Regions from separate parts of the Paenibacillus sp. 01L418 genome, predicted to be linked through region 1. Evidence: riboswitches for the same ligand, from Rfam matches in the RefSeq annotation. Region 1 holds a riboswitch; each other region holds the start of a gene.
The links. Region 1 has a riboswitch for cyclic di-AMP ahead of AC1DSE_RS26325 (hypothetical protein). Riboswitches for the same ligand answer to the same signal wherever they lie in the genome.

Region 1 (2,200 bases):
ATTAAGCTTTTTTGGGCACAAAAAACCACAGAGGTCTATGACACTCTGCGGTCGAAGTTAATCGATCACAAGCTTCATCATTCCTCTCTCGGTCCACGCTTACGAGGTTAGCTGTCGGATTCGGGCGGTGAGAGTCGCCCTACTTTGACCGGTATCCATGGCACCTGTCAAAGATTCACCCCTGCTCTGCGTTTGTTCGACTCTCACATCGAACAGGCGCATCGCGTCATTATTGGTTCCCCCGCTTCCGCTTTCACGGAAACTCAGCGATCAGTAAATCGAAACTTATTTATAAATCCTGTATCGAATATTACTCCTCGCTATAAATACTGTAAAGGCAGTCTGCTACCTAATTTAGCCAGTTTCAGCCTTGCAGAGCGATTCGCAACGCTTACATTCATTTCGATCTCTCGATATCTCACTATTTCTCAGTTTTACTCTTGTTTTCAAAAATAGTGTTCAATCCCTTTCCAACGATTTTATGCGTGAATAATCAGATTTCTCTATAATCGAGAATGGAAGAGAATAAACGAGTATTTCGAAGAATAAATATCTTTTTACTGCCATAACGAATGGATTTCTTTTAATATGGCATATGGCTGCCTTTTCACGATATACCACAGTTTTACAATATTGCATTTCGGGTTTACCATAGACGGCAAGCCAATATGGCTGAGTATTATCGGTGAATTATTCAAATCGAGGAGAGATCTCATTGATGTCTACACCAGTTGAAGTACCTTTGCCAAGCTTGGAAAATCATCCTGCTGCCTTGTTTGAAATTAAACGAATTCAAATGTTTGTGCTGCCGGCTTGCTTGCTTGAATCGAATGGTTACCGTGTTTGCCTGAGGCTCTCCACTGCTAATGGTCATGGCTGGAGTGAGCTGTTTATTAAAAAATCCGAGAAGCCTTGCGACTGGATCAGATGGAGCAGTATGCTGCTAAGGTTCATCGGCACACTTCCTCTTGCGTCTCCTTTTGTTTTTCAAACAGATCCAATGATGAAGGACGAGCGTATATTTCATTTGTTTGCAGCCGCTGCTTTGCATATAGAATCCAATCATTACACTTTTCCAAACTGTGAATATGACCGTGAAGAGCATACTTTATTTAAACAAGCTATCTCTTATGTATCGTTATTTTAAGCACTTCTGATTTACAGATGCGTTAATGAAGGGTATAATTAAGAGTAAACTATTTACGCTGAATTTTTCGAATGAAAAAGCGGGGGAACCATCGCGATCGATCGAGATCGATTCGCAAGGGGTGAATCCAGGGATTTGTAACCCTGGTAGGGCTTTCTCTCTAGCCCGAATCCGACAGCTAACCTCGTAAGCGAATAAAGGAGAGATGTATATGTTGACAAATTGTGCACGAAATCTGCATCTTTTTACGGAACAGACCCCTTATTTATCTGTCACACGAATCGAGCTATTCGTCATTCCTGCTCTTGCCGTCGATTCTGCAGGCCATCGCGTATGTCTTCGTTTAACAAGCAATCAAGGCTTCGGCTGGAGTGAACTATTTGCCAGCGACACAGAAGAGCTCATTGACTTAGAACGATGGAGCGACCTGCTTCAGTCTTTTATCGGCAGCATTCCTCTACCACCTCTTAACCAGTATCACTATGACAAAACGGATCAGGATGGGCGCGTTCTCGACTTATTCGTCTCCGCCGTCAAGCATGTCCTAGCACAATCCGCCGATGCAGCCCCGTACAGCAACGACCATGAAGAGTCTGTTTTGCGTCAACGTTCCGTCTCCTACATCTCTTTGGATTAATTTCGTTCATAAGAAAAAAAAGGCAGTCCAGAACAGATAACCTAGTTCTGGACTGTCTTATTGTATTTAGGGATTAAACCTTCGCTAATGCAGCACGCTGCTCTCTGACTTGGTAAGTAGCCAGCATCATGTTGCGTAGTGAAGCAACCGTTTCTTCCATTCCGCGTGTTTTCAAGCCGCAGTCCGGATTAATCCAGAAGAGCGCAGGATCTAGCACTTTAATGGCGCGCTCGATCATGCTGACCATTTCTTCCACTGAAGGTACACGCGGGCTGTGAATATCGTAAACGCCTAAGCCGATGCCTTGGTCATAGGTGTTCTCCTCAAAGCTATGAATCAGCTCGCCATGGCTGCGCGAGGTTTCAATGGAGATGACATCCGCATCCAGCGCAAGAATGGAATCGATAATATCATGG
Region 2 (2,200 bases), on a different contig from region 1:
TATTCACAAATGATGCGTAAAAAACTAGTTATTATATCCATGGTATTGCTCTTATCGGGCGGTTCATTGGTTGCAGCAGACAAACTATTTCAAAAGGTAACGCTCCTTTATAATAATAAGCAATCCACTGACGATGCTGTCGTTGTGGATGATAAGGTTTATATTAGCATTCGTTCTTTAAGTGACAGCCTTCAAGCCTTCGTCCAATGGAAGAGCAATGATAAGAAGCTCATTATTCAGAAGCCCAATGTGCATATGTTTCTAATGAACGAGAAGCGAGCTATGTTCGGACAGGTTGATAAAGGCAGTGTTCAGAAATTTTTAGTGCAAGCACAAATCGATAATTTGAATATGGCGATTTCAGAGTTCAAAGTGACCATCGTTGATCCTAATGATAAGGAAACGACAATCGACAGCCGCAGCCAGGATGATGATGATTTTAAAGAGTTCGTCGAAAAAGACACCTTTTGGTTCAGCTCCAAGCTCGTTTCCTACGATTTCAAAAATGCCGGAAAATACAAGGTACAGTTTTGGATGCAGCAAAAAAACAACGATCCACAGCTCATTTCTGAAAAAATCGTTACTGCAAAATAAATCTTTTTTTCGATTGCCCAAAGGGGGCTGTTCTCATGAACAGCCTCCTTTGTCTATTTCTGCCGCTCTATCTGGAGCAGCAGCTAGGCTGTCTGAATCTACGCTTATTCACGAGTGATATAGATGAGATTTTTCTAATTTATGAGGAGCAAAATGGTGAAATACCGCCGTTTACGGCACTTTAAGCTAGTCCTTGCGATATAGCGCCTAAAGGACAAAACGGTATATTTTACACAACATCCACATAATTAATGAAATTGACTCCATGTATTTAGTTAGAAAGCACTACTATGGCGTGTTTATATTACAGAAAGAACGGTTTAACGAAGCAAATTGTCAAAAGGTTACATGAGAATTATTAGAAATTGCCACTAAAGGCAGGAGATCATTGAAAATAATCGAATATTTCTCAAAGCAATAAAAAAACTGCCTAATTCCCTATTGGGATACGGGGGAACCACTTTGGGTGAATTGATTCCGACGTTTGAGTTTTTTTCAAACGCCCGAGGAATCATAGGGAGCCTTCAACCGAACCCCACAGCTAACCTCGTCGGCATTGGAAGGAGTTTCACAATTGAAGAAGATTACCACATTAATCCTGGGTCTCGTTCTCGTGCTCGCTTTTCAAGCGGGAAGCGCTTTCGCTGACTCAAAATTGAACGGAATTGTTAATGATCTTATTGGCACTCCGTACAAAAGCGGCGGAACGTCGTCGAAAGGCTTTGATTGCTCCGGCTTCACGAGCTATGTGTTCGAGAAAATGGGCATTGAGCTTTCACGTACTTCTGGTTCGCAAGCAAAAGAAGGTACAAAGGTCGCTAAGGCTGACCTCATTGCGGGAGATCTTGTGTTCTTCGACACAGTTGGCGGCAATAATAGCGCCGTATCCCATGTTGGCATTTACATTGGAGATGGAAAGTTTGTACATTCATCCTCGAGCAGAGGCGTTGTAACTGACAAACTTAACTCCGAGTACTATGAGGGACGATATGTAACTGCTCGTCGTATCATGGATGCTGATTCATACCAAGCCAACGTTGACGTAAAATAGAGCAACCTAATCCCTCTTCTTGAGGGTTGAACGGGTAGACTCATCTAGCAAAGCCGCAGTTTTTTGTCCTCTGACGACAAATGACTTGCGGCTTTGCTGTTTCATTCCAGCTGGAATGCGGCCGTTCAATGTTGCGCTTATGGAAGGAGCTATCACTGATGTATTTGTTTATTCACCGCAAGGATTTGCGTATTGCAGATTTGCGCGCTTTTGATTATTTGAAGAAAAAAGAGAAACAAGGCATTCATTTGCTAATCATAGATCCCGTTATTACAGGAGATGGCCGTTTAACTAGTCATAGCGGCCGGAATTTCATGGCGCAAGCCGCCTCGCTTCTGCACAGCTATTCTAATGCAGGAAAGGAACTGCATGTGCTTTATGGTAATCCTGCTGCGATCACCGAAGCACTGCTGCATGCGCATCCTATTGATGAGGTTATTGTTCACACAGACTATACGCCTTACTCACGGCAGCGAGATGAGCAGCTTGGGCTAACCACACGCAGCCTTGGCCGCCGATGGATGTCTATTGCCGATTCACCTCTTGCTGATCTAG
Region 3 (2,200 bases), on a different contig from region 1:
AGTGCCTCTCCTTATGATGGCATATTTAATTGATTATTGCGATAAGATGATGGTAACCGCTCAATTAGCTTGCAGTTGGTTTATTCGGCCCCAGCACATATACAGTGATGCCTTTTTTCCTGCCGAATTTGTTCGCAATCTTTGTACTATCAAAGTATACGTCGATTTTGTTGCCTTTAACCGCACTTCCTTTATCCTCAGCGCGGCGGAAACCGATTCCTTCAATATAAACCCACCAACCGATGGGAATAACCTTCGGATCAACAGCTATCGTCCGACCCTCTTGCACACGAGTGCCTGATGATGTAATCCCGTATTCCGGATGGCTTTCATCTTTTCCTGTTGAAGAGAGGTCTGCAGAATAAGCAGTCAACGTGACATTTTTAAGTACTTTTCTCGCCTTAAACGTTACACCGCTCTTCGTAAGCGAAGTAAAGCTCGGGCTCTTGTTCGAGAGCACAGATACTTTAGGCTCTTCCTTCTTCGTTCCGATGGCGACAACCTGATTAACCGCAGCGGTTTCAACCACTTTGCTGACCATCTTCTTCGATATAAGAATACCGTCCTCGTACTGCTTCTCGATACTCTCTACGATCAGACCTTCCTTGCCGGGTTGAACAAGCTTCTGCTTGCCCGCTTCCAGCGTTGGATCGTTCTTCTTCACAATAGAGAATGGCATTGCACGCTCTGTCTCAGCTACCTTCTTATCTACGCGAACGACGGTTACAGTCAATTCGTTGTCCAAAACGGTATGAAGCGGAGGTATTACTTTATCTTGACCACGAACTGGAATATGTAATTCCTCGATCGCTGCCTGCACTGTTCTCTCTGTCGTATATACAGTAGAGGTCTTGCCATCAGCCTTCACAATTACCGGTATCGCATGAGTCACCTCTATACGATCTCCGTCCTTTATTGCCGCATTAAGCGGTATGGACACCTCATCATGTGGTCCAATTGCGATAGCTTGTTCATCCAGTAGGCGTTGCAGGACCCATTGCTTCGTTTCCACAATGGTTTCTTGTCCGTTCACTACTACGGAGACGCTTTTGACAGCCGTTCCGTACAACAACACCAAAAACATGAAAGTCATAGCGATTGAGATAGTAGCACTCAAAAGAATCAAACGCAAGTTTTCACGCTTCCATCGCAATGCGAAAGACATGCTGGATGATCGTTTCCCATGGGTGTCCTTAACCTGGAGTATTCCCACTTCATCGGTCCTCCTTCATAGCCCCGCCGCCAAGTGTTACGCATGATACAACTGACGCGACTATAGTATATTGGCGTGCGAGCACGCAATCCAGTACTGCTATCGATCCTCCCACCCCCATCTTTTATCCCTATGTCGACAAATTCCCGATTATTCGAAAATAAAAAGAAGCCGTCGACAGAGGATCTGTTTCGTGGCTTCCCGGTTAAATGATTCACTGGGATACAGAAAAATGGATGCACGAGGTTGATCACTCTCTATAACGCTTGCGAGGTTAGCTGACGGATTCGGACAAGAGAGTCGCCCTATTCGTTACACAATGCTCATGGCAATGGCTTCGAAATTCACCCCTGAAGAATTCAAAATACGGAATTAAAAACCGTACATGGTTCCCCCGCTCTCCGAATGGAGATTAAGCGTAAACTGGAAATCCAATACAAAATTTTATTGCTCTGAGATGAATCATACCTTCATACGAGGTCAATTGTAAAGATACGATAAAAGACGATTTAAGCGAAAAAGCAGGATAAAGCAGGAAAAAATAAGCGATTATCGCTATAAAAATTAGTTTTTACGCGATAAAGGTCTCTATTTCTCATTATTCCTCTCGTTTTTAGACAATACCAAAACATCTTCGACCGTTTTCAGTCGTAATTACGCCTATTTCTTCTACCGTTTTGCCCAATAATTCGGCTGCTGTCTCTGCAACTAAAGAGACGTAAGAGGACTCATTTCGCTTCCCTCTGAACGGGTGAGGAGTTAAATATGGAGCATCCGTTTCGATCAAAATTCGGTCGATCGGAACCTGCTTAAGCACCTCTTTTGGCACCCTTGCATTTTTGAAAGTAACGGGTCCTCCAAATGATATATAGAAGTTCATATCAAGACATTGTTTAGCCGTTTCCCAGCTGCCGGAGAAGCAATGCATGACACCGCCAACCTCTGCTGCATTCTCTTCCTGAAGAATACGAATAATGTCCTCATGAG
Region 4 (2,200 bases), on a different contig from region 1:
ATGTTAAGAGCATCTAAAGTGATCATAAACTGTGCATTTTTCATTTCATATCCAGAGAGAGGCATTGCGACCAAATCACCATTTGCATTCAATGATCCAGCTGGTTTCATTTGTTTGTTAATTAAAAATTGTTCACTGTTGAATGATTGATTGTTCAAAAATGTTTTAACCACTTTTTGCATTTCATCTTCTGTTAGTCTTTGACCGTCGAGTTCATCAAGCTTCAAGTTCCAAGCTACGACTTTCCCGCTGTGCATATGCAGATAAACATATCCGCTGCCGCCGCCTACGAATTTAAGATCAACCTGAAACGTATCTGTAGGAAACCTAGGGTCATATTTATCCGTATATGTTTTGACTAGCTCATATTTAGATAAGTAGCCATTCATAATTTTATCGGTTTGATGTACAGCTTTAGCTGATTTCACCTTCAAGCCTGTTTCTTTTTCAACAAATGCAGACGCCTTATCCTCCGCCGCTGATTTCGTAATGACCTTGGTATTCATTTCGCCAGATGAGATAGCTGTAATCATTGGAACGATTTGTACGGCTCCATAAATAATAAAGCAAGCAACTGCTGCCCATATAAATCGTTTCCATTCATTGGGTTTAATAGAATCAATCATAGTTTCACCTCAACTGTCTTCATAATAAATAGCTCATTTTATTACCTTAACATATGAATCCCTAAATTATCCAATGAAAATGACCGTTTGTTTTCAAAAAAATGCGAAATAACGATGTCCAGCAAGCTAGCTATGTGCTGGTTCGTCCCATTGCCCTAATTTGAGCTAATATCGTCCTGTTTGTCATAAACGTCACCTTTATATCAGGAGTGCTTAGGGATTATAATCGTTATCGTCATACTAATTGCATAGCATAGCCGAATTTCCTAAGGAAATCGGGGGAACCATAAAGTTGTCTAAATGGATGAGCCTGCTGAAAGCAAAGCAGTTCAACATTAGATAGCATGGGGTGAATTTTAGCGGTGAAGCATCGTCTTCTTCCGCTGAATAGGGCTGCCTGTCCAGGCCCGAATCCGTCAGCTAACCTCGAAGGCGTATTGGAACAGGACTCATCGCACGAGCACTTGAGTTTCCAGTGCTTTTTTTTATGCTTAAAAACAATAAATGACAATATGACATAATCAAAAAGAAGGGAAATGAATGAAGGTTAGTTGGAATGTTTTGAAGTGGTCACCCCCGCGTATTTTGGTAAGTGGATTCGCTCTTATTATATTGCTGGGTGCCTTATTATTATCCATGCCTTTTGCATCGGTAAGCGGTGAGAGATTGCCTTTTATAGATGCGCTGTTTACGGCAACCTCGGCAACCTGTGTAACAGGGTTAGTTGTCGTTGATACCGGAACTTATTTCTCTATATGGGGTCAAATCATATTAATGTGCCTGTTCCAGCTTGGCGGACTCGGATTTATGACGATGGCAACGCTGGTAGCGCTCGTACTTCGCAAGAGGATTTCGCTGCGTGAGCGGCTTTTGCTGCAGGAATCCATGAACCAGTCGAGCATGGAAGGCATCGTGCGTTTGATTAGACGCGTTATTGTGTATTCATTGACAATAGAGCTTATTGGCGCTGCGTTGTTTGCTTCGAGGTTTGCATTTGATATGCCGCTGGGCAAAGCGATTTATTTTGGAGCCTTTCATGCGGTTTCATTGTTTAACAATGCTGGTTTTGATATTTTTGGGAACTATCGCAGCTTGACCTTATACGTTTCTGATCCAGTCGTCAATATTGCAGCTATGATGCTGATTATTTCGGGTGGACTCGGCTTTGTCGTTATGTCGGACCTGATGGAGTTCCGCAAAAACCGCAAGCTGTCGCTGCACAGCAAGGTCGTGCTATCTATGACAGGAACGCTTATTGCAGTAGGGACACTCGTCATATTTATTTTTGAATTCTCGAATTCGAAGACACTGGGCTCTCTGGACTGGGGCGGGAAAATTTTGTCCTCGTTCTTCCAGTCGGTAACGCCGCGGACGGCAGGAGCCAATACGCTTGATTATACGGCTATCCGGCAAGCAACGATGTTTTTCACCATTATATTAATGTTTATTGGCGCCTCGCCCGGCTCGACGGGCGGCGGTATCAAAACAACAACTTTTGCAACGCTGGTCGGCGCTGTATTTGCAATGATTAGAGGACGAGAGGACATCGTTCTTTTCCGTTACAGATTAGGCAA

Region 2: another riboswitch for cyclic di-AMP. It lies ahead of AC1DSE_RS03930 (C40 family peptidase); the one in region 1 lies ahead of AC1DSE_RS26325 (hypothetical protein).
Region 3: another riboswitch for cyclic di-AMP. It lies ahead of AC1DSE_RS12230 (ubiquitin-like domain-containing protein); the one in region 1 lies ahead of AC1DSE_RS26325 (hypothetical protein).
Region 4: another riboswitch for cyclic di-AMP. It lies ahead of AC1DSE_RS05730 (TrkH family potassium uptake protein); the one in region 1 lies ahead of AC1DSE_RS26325 (hypothetical protein).

What each region holds. Positions count from the first base shown of each region.
Region 1 covers NZ_JBFTSN010000324.1:284-2,483, forward strand. The annotation lists cyclic di-AMP (ydaO/yuaA leader) riboswitch at 81-279, opposite strand; gene AC1DSE_RS26320 (hypothetical protein) at 719-1,147, shown strand; cyclic di-AMP (ydaO/yuaA leader) riboswitch at 1,194-1,355, shown strand; gene AC1DSE_RS26325 (hypothetical protein) at 1,359-1,784, shown strand; gene metE (5-methyltetrahydropteroyltriglutamate--homocysteine S-methyltransferase) at 1,858-2,200, opposite strand, start outside.
Region 2 covers NZ_JBFTSN010000015.1:26,587-28,786, forward strand. The annotation lists gene AC1DSE_RS03920 (hypothetical protein) at 10-594, shown strand; gene AC1DSE_RS03925 (hypothetical protein) at 630-779, shown strand; cyclic di-AMP (ydaO/yuaA leader) riboswitch at 1,012-1,165, shown strand; gene AC1DSE_RS03930 (C40 family peptidase) at 1,169-1,645, shown strand; gene AC1DSE_RS03935 (FAD-binding domain-containing protein) at 1,804-2,200, shown strand, end outside.
Region 3 covers NZ_JBFTSN010000072.1:11,012-13,211, reverse strand. The annotation lists gene AC1DSE_RS12230 (ubiquitin-like domain-containing protein) at 65-1,213, opposite strand; cyclic di-AMP (ydaO/yuaA leader) riboswitch at 1,462-1,642, opposite strand; gene AC1DSE_RS12225 (TatD family hydrolase) at 1,827-2,200, opposite strand, start outside.
Region 4 covers NZ_JBFTSN010000025.1:1,098-3,297, reverse strand. The annotation lists gene AC1DSE_RS05735 (CPBP family intramembrane glutamic endopeptidase) at 1-626, opposite strand, end outside; cyclic di-AMP (ydaO/yuaA leader) riboswitch at 872-1,076, shown strand; gene AC1DSE_RS05730 (TrkH family potassium uptake protein) at 1,167-2,200, shown strand, end outside.